Regions from separate parts of the Paenibacillus sp. FSL R5-0744 genome, predicted to be linked through region 2. Evidence: predicted binding sites of a transcription regulator. Region 2 holds the regulator's gene; the other holds the start of a gene.
The links. The regulator LexA, encoded in region 2, represses DNA repair genes until DNA is damaged. The targets are predictions, from matches to a motif close to CGAACATATGTTCG.
Positions count from the first base shown of each region.

Region 1: the regulator LexA is predicted to act here: its motif matches at 2,311-2,324, upstream of addB (helicase-exonuclease AddAB subunit AddB).

Region 1 covers NZ_CP150228.1:5,287,439-5,293,652, forward strand. Annotated here, with positions in the region: gene addB (helicase-exonuclease AddAB subunit AddB) at 1-2,180, opposite strand, end outside; gene MKY19_RS23415 (class I SAM-dependent rRNA methyltransferase) at 2,471-3,895, opposite strand; gene MKY19_RS23420 (Na/Pi symporter) at 3,995-4,981, shown strand; gene MKY19_RS23425 (energy-coupling factor transporter transmembrane component T) at 5,034-5,864, opposite strand; gene MKY19_RS23430 (ABC transporter ATP-binding protein) at 5,861-6,214, opposite strand, start outside.
Region 2 covers NZ_CP150228.1:3,804,806-3,811,019, reverse strand. Annotated here, with positions in the region: gene MKY19_RS16690 (DUF4352 domain-containing protein) at 1-116, shown strand, start outside; gene MKY19_RS16685 (cupin domain-containing protein) at 250-750, shown strand; gene MKY19_RS16680 (MBL fold metallo-hydrolase) at 723-1,529, shown strand; gene MKY19_RS16675 (hypothetical protein) at 1,654-2,232, opposite strand; gene MKY19_RS16670 (hypothetical protein) at 2,468-2,848, opposite strand; gene MKY19_RS16665 (L,D-transpeptidase) at 2,998-3,336, opposite strand; gene lexA (transcriptional repressor LexA) at 3,609-4,235, opposite strand; gene MKY19_RS16655 (LysM peptidoglycan-binding domain-containing protein) at 4,531-4,944, shown strand; gene MKY19_RS16650 (DUF896 domain-containing protein) at 5,054-5,263, shown strand; gene MKY19_RS16645 (hypothetical protein) at 5,313-5,840, shown strand; gene MKY19_RS16640 (HAD-IA family hydrolase) at 5,874-6,214, shown strand, end outside.

The sequences.
Region 1 (6,214 bases), 1.5 Mb from region 2:
AGACTCTGTTCTGGATGACCAATGTAACCGAGGTGAATGGAATCTCTGACTTCTTCTGGTAGTCCTACAGGTGGAAGTGCTGCCAAGCTGTGCTCATGAACCCTTGGGAACATTCTATGCAAATGACGGATTACCTCAGAGGGAAGAAGCGCCTTGCCCTCATCATCAGCAGTGGCGTAGCTAATCCAGAGCTTTCGACTTCCTGTCGTTAGCGCATTATAGATCAAAAACCGCTCGTCCAGCAGCTTACGAGAAGCACCAGGAGCAAGCTCCATACCGGCGTTCTCAAGCACAGAGCGTTCGCCTTCCGAGAGAATTCCATCTTCCTTAAACTGCGCAGGCACAACACCTTCATTAAATCCAAGCAAAAAAGCGTATTTAACTCCCGTTGGTCGAGTCCGATCCATGTTACCAACCAGTACTTGATCGAGCGCGGGAGGAACAAGTCCCATCTTAAGCTCAGCAAGTCCTGTCTCTAGGACTCCGGTGAACACATCAAATTCAAGTCTCTCGTTGCCCATCATCTCGACGATCTGATCTAGCAGATCAAGCACTGCACCCCAAAGCTGACTATGTTCTCTAGCCTTCTCGGGTTGCCCCTTCTCCATAGCACCGACACTAAGTTTCTCCAGCTTTCGGGCAACATCCGTCTCATCAAGCAGCCTGTACACTGCGGTACATAGTTCAAGGCCGCTTCTACTCTTCTGTATCCGTTTCTCAAAAGCAAATAGAGGTCCCGTTATACTAGCACGGCATCGCTCCATTGTAGCAAGCAGTTCTTCATCCATCTGTCTGCCGCCTTCCAGCGACAAGCTAGGAATCCCTTTCCATGAACGGCCATCCGTCCAGCGATACCCTTGAATCCCACAAGCCAGCACATAATTCTCTAAGGCGTCCATATCCTCACGCGTAATACTACCGTCCAGCGGTAGCAAAAGCTCTGTCTTTACACAGCGGAATACATCCTCGAAGCGCCAGCGTCGACGCACCACATCCAATGCGGAGCGTACAAACTCTACCAATGGATGGTGCAGCTCATTTACCTTCTGGTCCAGAAAAAAAGGTACTCCGTAATCTTGGAACAACGGTTTAATCAGTTGCTCGTAATCTCCAATATTACGCATCAATACGGCCATTTCACCATATTTTGCACCTTCATCTCGCGCCAGTCTGATCATTTCACGCAGTGCTCCCTCAACCTCTGCTCTATGAGAAACTGCTGCGCCTATAGATATCGCTTCATTTGCCAGTTCATCTGCACCCATCCAGACCTTTCGGCGGTCATATCCCCTTTCGAGATGAGCAAGAACAGGACTTTCTTCAAAACGCGGAAGAACCGCTGGCTCCAGAAGCTCGTCCCACACATCAATGCCCAGCTCTTCAGCTATTCCACGCAGTTTAATGTAAGTAACCGCAGTTGGGTGAAACAATTCAAGCTCATTCAACTGATCTCCATAGGGATACGAACGATCAAGTGTAAGGGACACGGTCAGCTTCGATGCTTGCTGCATCAATTCTCGAAGCACTACGAATTCCTGCGGGGTAAAGCCGTGGAACCCATCTACCCAAATCTCCGACCCGCGAATGTAAGAGGAATCAGGAATATGCTCAGCTAGTTCCGCTAAACGATCCTCTTCGTCGATATAGAGGCGTGACATTTCCTTCTCTAAATCGCTGAATACCAGCTGTAAATCATCCAGCTTCCCTTCAAGAATAGGACTTCTTGCAATAGCGCCTCGCATTGCGGATAACTGCTCCTCTAAATCAGAGGAAGCCAAGCAGCAACGCTTCATCTCCGTATGCAGTTGATTCAACCGTTCGACAAAACCCGGTCTGTCGGCAGAGGCACCGAATAATTTCAGTTCCTCTTTACGGCGACTGATGATTTTGTAAATCAACATCTTTTTACCCTCTTCACTGATCGGCAGACTAGCGCTGCCTCCAGTTTCCTGTTTCACTCGATAGGCAAGCCGAGAAAAGCTCAGTGTCTGCGCCCGAATGCTTCCCTTCACATTCCCTACGGTCAAAAGCCCCCGTTCTGCTCCAAAGGAACCTTGTTCAGGTACAAGAATAATGATCGGCGCGCCAAGAGGCTCCTTCTCTAATGAAGAAGAAATAGACTCCCATATTTTTGTTGTCTTGCCACTACCAGAGCGGCCTAGTAAAAAGGTTACCGACATAAATGATAGACTCCTTCCGTAGCGGAGAAAATGTATATGAAACAAGGTGAAATACTCACCGTTTGATAATGTTCAAATGAAAAAGTTCAGTCGTTCCTCGTCCCCTCAGTATAACATAGCTGCACAAATCAGAACATGCGTTTGCTAGTATTTTCTAATGATTTACAATAACAATCTTGTAAATCCCGATTTCAACTTTTTTCAGAACATAGCAAAAAATCCGTAAAAGGAATCCTTGTTTAAAGATTCCTTTTACGGATCAACATCCATTGTCTATATGAACAGCCAGCTTATTTCTTACTCCGCACTTCAAAAATCGCAAACTTCAGATAGTGTCCTTCGTTAACGCCTAGAATCTGCGGATGGTCTTTGCCTGCGGCACGCCATTCCACAAGTCTCAATACTTTACCTGCATCTTTAGCTGCGTCGGCAATCGTCTCAAGGAATAGATCCGGCTGCATGTGGTACGAACAACTTGCAGTAACCAAATATCCGCCTTCGTTCACCAGCTTCATGCCGTGTAGATTGATATCCTTGTAACCACGGCAAGCACCTGCTACTGCACTTTTGGTTTTCGCAAACGCTGGAGGGTCTAGGATAACTACATCCCAAGTTTTACCTCCACCTGCTGTCATCGGCTTGGAGGTATCCGTTTTGGTTGTTTTGCCTCCGGATTTAGCATTTGTAGACGCTGCTGTTGATTCCGTTCCGCTTGCAATCGTCGCGCGCTCCGAACGTTCCTCCAGACCTTTTACCTGATTGCGCAGGTAGGCAAAAGCATCATCCACTACAAATTCCACTCGATCACTAAAACCATTCAGCTCCACATTGACTTTGGCACTCTCTATGGCATGAGCGGAAACGTCAAGGCAGGTTACTTTTTTCGCACCATACTTGCAAGCATGCAGAGTGAAGCTGCCTGTGTGCGAGAAACATTCCAGCACTGTAGCACCATCCCAATAAGGGAAGGTTACATGTTTACCACTCTTGTTTACCGGCAAAGTTTGTAACGAGCCATCTTCTGCTTCGATTTCTTGCAGCGTAATGCCACTTCGTCCACCCCAGCCCTTCATGAGTGGGGCAATAGATGCTCTATTCTCACGCTGATCAAAGAAGTAGCCTGTCTTTTGGCCCTCTTCGATATCTACTACCAGCTTAAGGCCATTCTCACTTACGGTAACATGACGTGGGCATTCCCCGTACAGCACACCTGTAGTTTGCTCCATCCCTTCCAGTTCGCGCACGCTAACATCACTGCGTTCATAAATACCACGCGGTGCCATAACCTGTACAAGTGCTTCAACAATCTCTGTACGGCGCTTGTCCATTCCGAGTGTAAGGAGTTGTACAACCAGAATATCCCCGAACCGATCCACAATAAGCCCTGGCAAAAAGTCCGCCTCACCATAAACCAAACGATATGCATCTGCCCCAGGGAGGAAACGTTCTCTATGGTGCAGACAATTCGTAAACCGTTCTACGAAAAAAGCTGTATCCATGATCGCCAGTGGTCCCTGCGATACAATTCTCACCCGGATTTGCGATGCTGGATTGTAATAGCCCACGGCCAAAAACCGGCCTTGATGATTTAGGACATCTACTAATCCCCCTTCTTCTGGGTTTCCTTCAACTGATGCAACTTCACCTGCGTAGACCCATGGATGGCCCTGTTCTAATCTTTTTTTGCGATTGCGTTCTAAAATAACCGATGCCAATGACTTCAACTCCCTGTTTTTCTAAAAATGATTTTATACATGTCCTACTTGTTACTTTCATATATTGGTGTACAACCCTCGTCCAAAGGAGTATGCCCTATGTTCCGTGAACTGCTTTTCCCTATCATATATGGTCTTATTATCTTTCTGGCTGGCATGAAGCTAATGGAAACAGCCTTGTCCAAGCTCGCAGGCCCTCTGATGACTAGAAGCCTTAATAAGGCTACCTCTACACCAATCAAAGGAATGATTGCCAGTAGCTTGCTGTCGGCCCTGCTTCAGAGCAGCACGGCTGTAACCGTGTTGACGATCGGTATGGTGAATGCCGGCCTGCTCACCTATGCTCGTACACTAGGCATTATCTTAGGTAGCAACATCGGCACTACTTTGACCACAGAACTGATCGGACTTCAGATCAATTCCATGGCCTCCCCATTGCTGGCTGCCTCGCTGAGTCTGTGGGCAGCTGCGGTTATAGCAGGCGAGTTACCACATACGTCACGGGCGGTAGCACTGTGCCGGAAAATATCAGAGCCGCTGCAATTCATCAGCCTGGCTGTATCAGGATTCGCCCTAGTCTTATGGGGAATCGCAGTCATGCAATCCATCGGCGGAACTCTTCAAGAGAGTGGCCTATTCCTCTGGTTCCTGAATCATGCCGCCACAAGTGCCCTATGGGGACTCGCCGCAGGTGCCTGCTTAACTGCCCTGTTACATAGCAGCGCAGCAGTTATAGCCATGGCCATGGGCATTGCTGCCTCGGGTGCCATGCCACCAGAGCTCGGCATAGCCATCGTGCTCGGTGCCAACGTCGGTACCTGCGTCACGGCAGTCATCGCTTCCATCGGCGGCTCGTCTTCTGGCGTCTTTGTCGCTTGGTCGCATGTTGTCCTCAATGTAAGCGGTGCGCTACTGTTCCTACCTCTTATTGGGCCCCTACAAGCAACTGCTGCATGGATTGGCGGAGGAGCCGCCTCACAAATCGCCCATGCACAGACTATTTTTAACGTAGTATGCTCGCTAATCGCACTGCCATTATGTTACCTGCCTGTATGGTCAAGACTGGAGAAACGTCTTCAATCGTAACAATATACTGTAACGCCTGATCCCAAACTTTCCACAACTGTACTATTATACTTCAATCGAAAATATTATAAAACCGCGATCCATCGTAAAAAGTGATTACCGTCGAAGATATTGCGATCAGAGCGAATATGATTAAAGCAATATAGTCATTTCTTGAGAACGGACGACTGCTGTACCAAGTCCGTTTTCTATTAGTTCCGAAGCCACGTAACTCCATAGCCGTACTAATATTCTCAATTCGCTCAATGCTAGTCAGAATCAAGGGCATTAGAATCGAAATGATATTTTTAAGCCGCTTAGGCAGCTTTTCTTTTCGAGAGATGTCTATTCCCCGTGCCTGAGCAGAGAACGATATATTCTCATAATCTCTTTGGATATCCGGAATGTACCGCAACGCAAGCGATACAGAATACGCAATTTTATAATTCACACCAATCCGGTTTAAAGACGCTGCGAACTCACTAGGATTTGTCGTTAGAAGGAACAACAGTGCCATGGGAATGACTACTGCATACTTAAGGGCAATATTTAATTGATAGAATAGCTGCTCATATGTAACGGTATACCGACCTACAAGATGAACAATATCATGACGTGAACCGTAAACCTTTACACCTTCCAAAGGAGAAAAAATAAAGATAGCTATATGATTAAGCACAAAGAAGATCAGGATAAAATATAGTACGAAAGCATAATCCTGAAATTGAACTTTAGAGACTCTAAAGGCAATCAAACTAAATAATAGCATCACTATTAAACATCTTGTATCATATGTAATCATCCCTGTCACAGACCACACTATAAATAAAATCAGCTTAGTAGCGCCTGTAAGAAGGTGAATAGGTGAATCTTGCTTCGTAAAAGTTAACATTGTGGCCTTCATCCGCCCCGGCTCCTCCTGTCGTATGCAATAAATCTTCTTACGAACTCTTCTGGCTGATCCAATTGGACCTTCATAGCCAATGTAAATAGTGAGGTCTCTTTCAAATTAGCATTCCTCACTACTTCTATATCGGTTAATACTCGCTCAGGGCTATCATCAGCAAGCTTAATACCATCAGACAACACTACAGCTCTATCGGCATACTCCAGCATAAGATGCATATCATGCGTAATCATAATGACCGTCATTCCCTGTTCCCGAAGCATCAAAAGAAATTCCATCATTTCGTTGTAGTGCCTATAATCCTGTGCTGCAGTCGGCTCATCTAATATGATCACTTCCGGCTCCAG
Region 2 (6,214 bases):
GCAAACTAGCTTACCAGCTTCCTAAGGATTGGAAAGAACTTGAAATCAATACTGATTTTACGGTTTTAAGTTTTAGTTCTGATGGAGAAATCAAAATCGTTCTTCAAAATAAATAGGATATTTCACATACAAGAGTCTCGCCAAAGCTGGCGGGGCTTTTTTTATTATTAAATCTGATAATCTGCATTTACATAAAGTACCAAACCGATTATATTGAAAGAAAAGCGTAATGGATGAGGGGTGTTATATTTGGCGAAGATTTTTAATGAAAATACAGTTTCATTTAAACAAAAGTTATCTCCGATCCCTGAGTTTGCTTGGCATACGAGTGAGAGGTTAGCTGAGATCGCTAATTCTAAACATCTTGTCTTCGACATAAGATCGCTTGATCCAGATAAGTATTCCTTTCCTTATCATTTTCATAGAAACGCTGAAGAAGTATTTGTGATTTTGACGGGAAAAGCGATGTTAAGAACTCCCGAGGGTTTTAGTGAGGTTTCTGAAGGGGATGTACTATTTTTTGAAATGGGACCTGAAGGAGCACATCAGCTTTATAATCATACGGATGCCCCTTGCAAGTATCTTGATCTCCGAACGAACCAGGGCATAGATGTTTGCGAATATCCGGACTCAGGTAAAATCAACATTCTCCCTTATCAAGAAATCTATCAGGCGGATCAACAAGCGGACTATTATAAAGGAGAAGAGCAGGTAAGGGAGAAATGGAACGGAATGGAGGATCACACTTGATTCAAGATCGATGGTTCACAGTCACGAAAATTGATCCAATTACTTATGCAATCAGTGAATATGGACATTGGGAAAAGGTGCACTCTTTTTTGTTGTTAGGGAAAGAACAAGCGGTGTTGATTGATACGGGATTAGGCATCGATAATATAAAAAGAATAACGGATCAGTTAACGGATTTACCTATCGCTGTCATCACTACGCATGTGCATGCAGACCACATAGGCAGTCATGGACAATTTGAGACGATCTATGTTCATAAAGAGGATGAGGATTGGCTGATTAATGGAATACGAGGTTTGTCCCTTGCCCAGATCAGAAAAGATATGAGCCGAGATATTACTCTTCCTGTTCCTGAGACGTTTGATCCTAATACGTATACACCTTATCAAGGGAAACCAACAGCTCTATTGCGAGAGGGAGAAGTGCTTGATTTAGGCGGGCGTAGATTAGAAATTTACCACACGCCGGGTCATTCGCCAGGTCATATTAGCATCTTTGATCATACCAACGGGTATCTGTTTACAGGGGATTTGTTGTATGATGTTACGCCAATTTATGCTTTTTATCCCTCTACTAGTCCGGCAGATTTAGTGGCTTCTTTAGAAAAGATTGCGCAAATTCCAAATGTATCTCAAGTATTCGGCTCTCATAATACGTTGGGTCTAGATCCAGCTATTTTGCAAGAGGTTATGAAGGCAGTTCGTGAATTACGTGAACGGGATCTTGTTGCTCATGGTACGGGCATTCATCAATTTAACGGATTTAGTGTGCAATTTTAAAATGAATGTTGGATGCAGCGAAAACGGCCCCCCAAAAGGACCGTTTTTTTGTCTTTCCTTAAGGTTTTCAAAATTTCTAATTGGGAAAGGTAAAGTGAAGTAATAATAGGCGGAAGGGGGGCATTCATTCGGATACGATCGACCTGAAGAACGCATGTAATTGTTGGACTTGGGAGTAAGCTTCTTTGTACTGATTATCGGATTGTTGAATGGGTAGTAAGCCTGGCAAGAAGGAAATACTATACACAGGTATTTCATTGCTGTTCATGTATATTTTAAGCGTAAGTTCCTCGATAACATCAGCCTCTTCGTCACCGCTATTAACCACATTAATATCCGCACTTGAAGCAGTTGATTTGCTGTTTTGTTGTCGTTTAGATACTTTTGAAAGGGTTAGTGCGTTAACAACAATCTCTGATCCCATTATATTGTCGAACGAGTATAGCTTTGCTATTGCCTTTTTGCTTGTTTTCGGATTGCTGGTACCTATTGCTATTTTTTTATAAGGTTCATTAAGGGCGATCAAGTGCGATTGATTGGGCGGAATGAATGTTTTGGTGAATATAATATTAAAAGATGAGGTTGCGTTTAACAGCTTAGAAAGTTCAGAAGAAGTAGATAGTTTTTTTAATTCTATAATAACGGCACTTAGAATTAAGATTCCTCCTACAATGGCAAACATATACATCAAGAAAATCAGCATGTAATCACACCTCCAAAGATCTCAGTAGAGCAAGATTTATTGCTTATTGAAAGATATGCCTGAATTCTCTCTACTAGTATCTGTTAAGAGCGAAAATCGTGGGAATTTAGGAAACGACTACTGATTAGAAAAAGAGAAAGCACCCAGAGATCTGCCGATTTTGCGAGCTGAGTGCAAAATTGGGGCAACTGCTGGAGTGCTTTGTTGAGAGCTTTTTAAAATAAATATGTCAAAATCATAAGAAATTGAAGGCTGTGATTTGATCGGTATAAACAATTAGCTGTTTGTATTCGATCGGAGATTCATAGTGAGTATAGGGTCTTACAGAAACATCATTAAGGACTACAAAGTTATAGCTGAAATTTTTATCGGGATGTTCCGCACCTAAATAAGATATGTATTCATCTACAATGACATCATCCATTAGAGATTTTAAGTCAAAAACATCCTCTTTATTGGAGGTGGAAGGGGAGATGGTCCCTTGAATACTGCCGAATGAGGTGAGTAAATTTACTTTTTTTCCACTCGCTTGATCGTTATTTAACAATAAGCCAGAGAGTTTAACAAGTGCATCGACTTTAAAATCGACGAGGGTTCTAATTTTTGAGTTGTTCAAAACGAGACACTTCCTTTCAATTTGAAATCCTGTTAACATTATTCGACATATAACCACATAATTCCTATTAGGTCATCAAAAATACATAAATACAAACACGCCCCCTCCATTGAACCATGAGTGAGGCGTGTTTATCTATAGAGCTAGATTTAATTCCTGATCGTTACTCGTGTTCCAATAGGAACAATCGCAGCTAGTGCTAACACATCTTTATTGTACATACGAATACAACCGTGGGATACTTCGTGCCCTATGGATGAGGGATCATTATTTCCATGTATCCCATAGTGAGGCTTAGATAGACCCATCCAAAAGACCCCAAATGGACCACCTGGATCGGGTTGTTTGTTAATGATTGTGAATTCACCGAGTGGTGATTGAGTTAACATTTTACCGATTCCGACTGGGAAGCCCCTGATCACAATGTCGTTATCAAGAAGATAAAGCATACGCTGCGTCAGATCAACTATAATCCGGTAATTTGGCATTGTGCAACACTCCTTTCTAATTAAGATATGAGGAGGATGCCTAAACGGTTATTCATTAAAAATGGTCATTTTAGCCTATGAGAACAAATGTTCTGCAATTGATGAATGGAGTTTGATAACAATAAAAAAGCTGTTCTGCATTTGCAGAACAGCTTTTTTTAAAAAATAAAAGAAAGTATATATTATACGATATACCCTATCCTTATACTTCTCGTAGAAACGGATACCGTCCTAAAGGACGGTATCCGTTTTCGCTTGGTAGGAGTGCATACTTAGTGGATATCTCGAAATAATCCGATAACTCTGCCGAGAATGGTCACGCGATTAAGGCGAAGAGGCTCGTACGCCGGATTCTCCGGCTGAAGACGTATATGATCACGTTCTTTATAAAAAGTCTTAACGGTTGCTTCATCTTCTTCGGTCATAGCTACAACGATATCTCCGTTATCAGCCGTTTGTTGTTGACGAACAATAACATAGTCGCCATTCATAATCCCAGCTTCGACCATACTGTCACCTTGAACCGATAACATAAATACTTTGTTATCTCCAACATAGTGAGTTGGAAGCGGGAAGTAGTCTTCAATATTCTCAGTAGCAGTGATAGGAACCCCGGCGGTAACCTTACCTACGACAGGAATGCGAGCGACGGTTTGCGCGAAATGATGGACATTCTCGGAATCCTCTTGGCCAAGCAATTCTATCGCACGAGGCTTCGTTGGATCTCGACGGATAAGTCCCTTCTTCTCTAGCCGATCTAAATGACCGTGAACTGTGGAGCTGGAAGCAAGACCAACAGCTTCTCCAATCTCCCGGACGGAAGGAGGATAACCCTTGCTGCGGACTTCGCTACGTATAAATTCCAGGATCGCCAGCTGGCGACTTGAAATCTTTGACATTGGAATCAACCCCATATAGTAATGTTTGGGAAAATTATAACATAGAACTACCGTTCGCACAAACATAAGTTCTAACTATTATAAATATTAATTCGAAAGAGTTAATAAATGGTAGTCTTGTATTGATTGCGTTTCCTTCATCTAAACGATAAGAGTGATTCTTTATATGAAGAATATGGTAAATAGTAACCTCTGAAAAAAAGAGAACAATTGTTCTAAAATAGTATTGAACAAAACACATGTTCGTGTTATTATAATTTCAAAAGTAAGAACAAGTGTTTGGAGGATGATATTCATGTTAAAATACAGTACATACCGCAGCATCTACGATAAAGCCCCAGTGGTTGAATCTTTAGGACATAATCCTATTACCCGTTATTCAGCTCAGATTAAAGAAATTACAGAGCTTTTGCTTGAAGGCTTGATGCGTTTGTTCCGAAGAGATTTTGTTATTAAACTGACATTGATCATTGTGCTCGTACTATCAGGACTTACAGTAGTAGGTAATGTATTTGCAGGATCTACTACTTTAATGAAGGATGAGAAGCGCGTAGTGGTTGAACGTGGAGATACACTTTGGAGTATTGCTCTTGAGAATAAACCTTCTGATATGAAAACGGCTGTATATATAGAAGGAATTAAAAAATCCAATGGCATTAAAGGTAGTCAGATTAATGCTGGAGATATTCTCACTTTACCTATTTATTAATATTCTAAGAACATAATAAGAGGACATGAAGAGCTTGCAGGGAGTAAACCTTGACAAGCTCTTTTTCTCATGGCAGAGTTAGAATTAATTTATAAGGGGAGGGAAAGTTTTGAATATTGATGAGTTGGTCGCGCGTATTAACGAATTGGCACGCAAACAGAAGAGCGTAGGCCTTAATCAAGAGGAAACGGCGGAACGCGCCAAGCTTCGTGAAATTTATTTGGGGAATATTCGCAATAACTTCCGAGCACAATTGAATACGATTGAATTGGTCGATAATGATGAGCATGAACAAGGTAACAAGGGGCGTAAGCATTAACACCCTGTTCCTTTTCATAGATATTACTGGATGACTAGGGGGAACGCATATGGCCCGTTCTTGGGAAAGAATGGTTCAACGCAACACGCAGCAAATTAATAAGCAAAGAAAGAAACAGGGGAAGGAAACGATTTACGCATCTAAATCTAAATCTCCTGGTAAGAACAGCGAAACCTTTAAAGGCCGTAACATTGCATTTCCAGTAGTGTTATTAGTGCTTGGTACTATGTTTTGGATGATTGGTTCAGTGGACCAAGCCAAAGGTAATGGTATGCTTATGAACTGGCTAGGAGTCGTTTTGTACTACTTACTAGCGGCACTTCTGTTCTTCCGACGTCCGTACTTGAAGGTAGAGAATGCTAGACTATCTACTATAAAATTCAACCGCGAACGTTATCTGCCAGCTTCTGATATTGAGAAAATCATCCTTTCGCGTGGAGCTGTTGTAATTAAGCATAAAGGCAAACGCACGAAATGGATTTTTACCAGACTTATGAATCGTTATGATACCAATGCAATGGGGACTCGACTGGAAGCATTCGCAAAAGCTCACCAGATTGAAGTAGTTCACGAATAGAAATTAACCAGCCATGGGAGAGGGAGACCTGTAATGCCAATTTCCGCCGTACTATTTGACCTTGATGATACACTGCTCTGGGATGATCGGAGCGTTAATGAAGCATTTCGTTCTGCATGTGAAGCCGCTGGGGATACGATTGATCCACAAGAACTGGAACTTGCGGTGCGTAAAGAAGCCATTGGACTATATGAATCCTACGAAACGAACCCGTTTACAAAGATGATTGGGATTAATCCGTTTGAAGCACTTTGGGGGAACTTTACTGCAGGTGAACAGCCGGAATTCCGTCAATTGGAGCAGCTTGCACCGGGATATCGTAAAGAGGCATGGCGTCGTGGTCTTGCAGCACTTGGTGTAGAGGACGAAGCTCT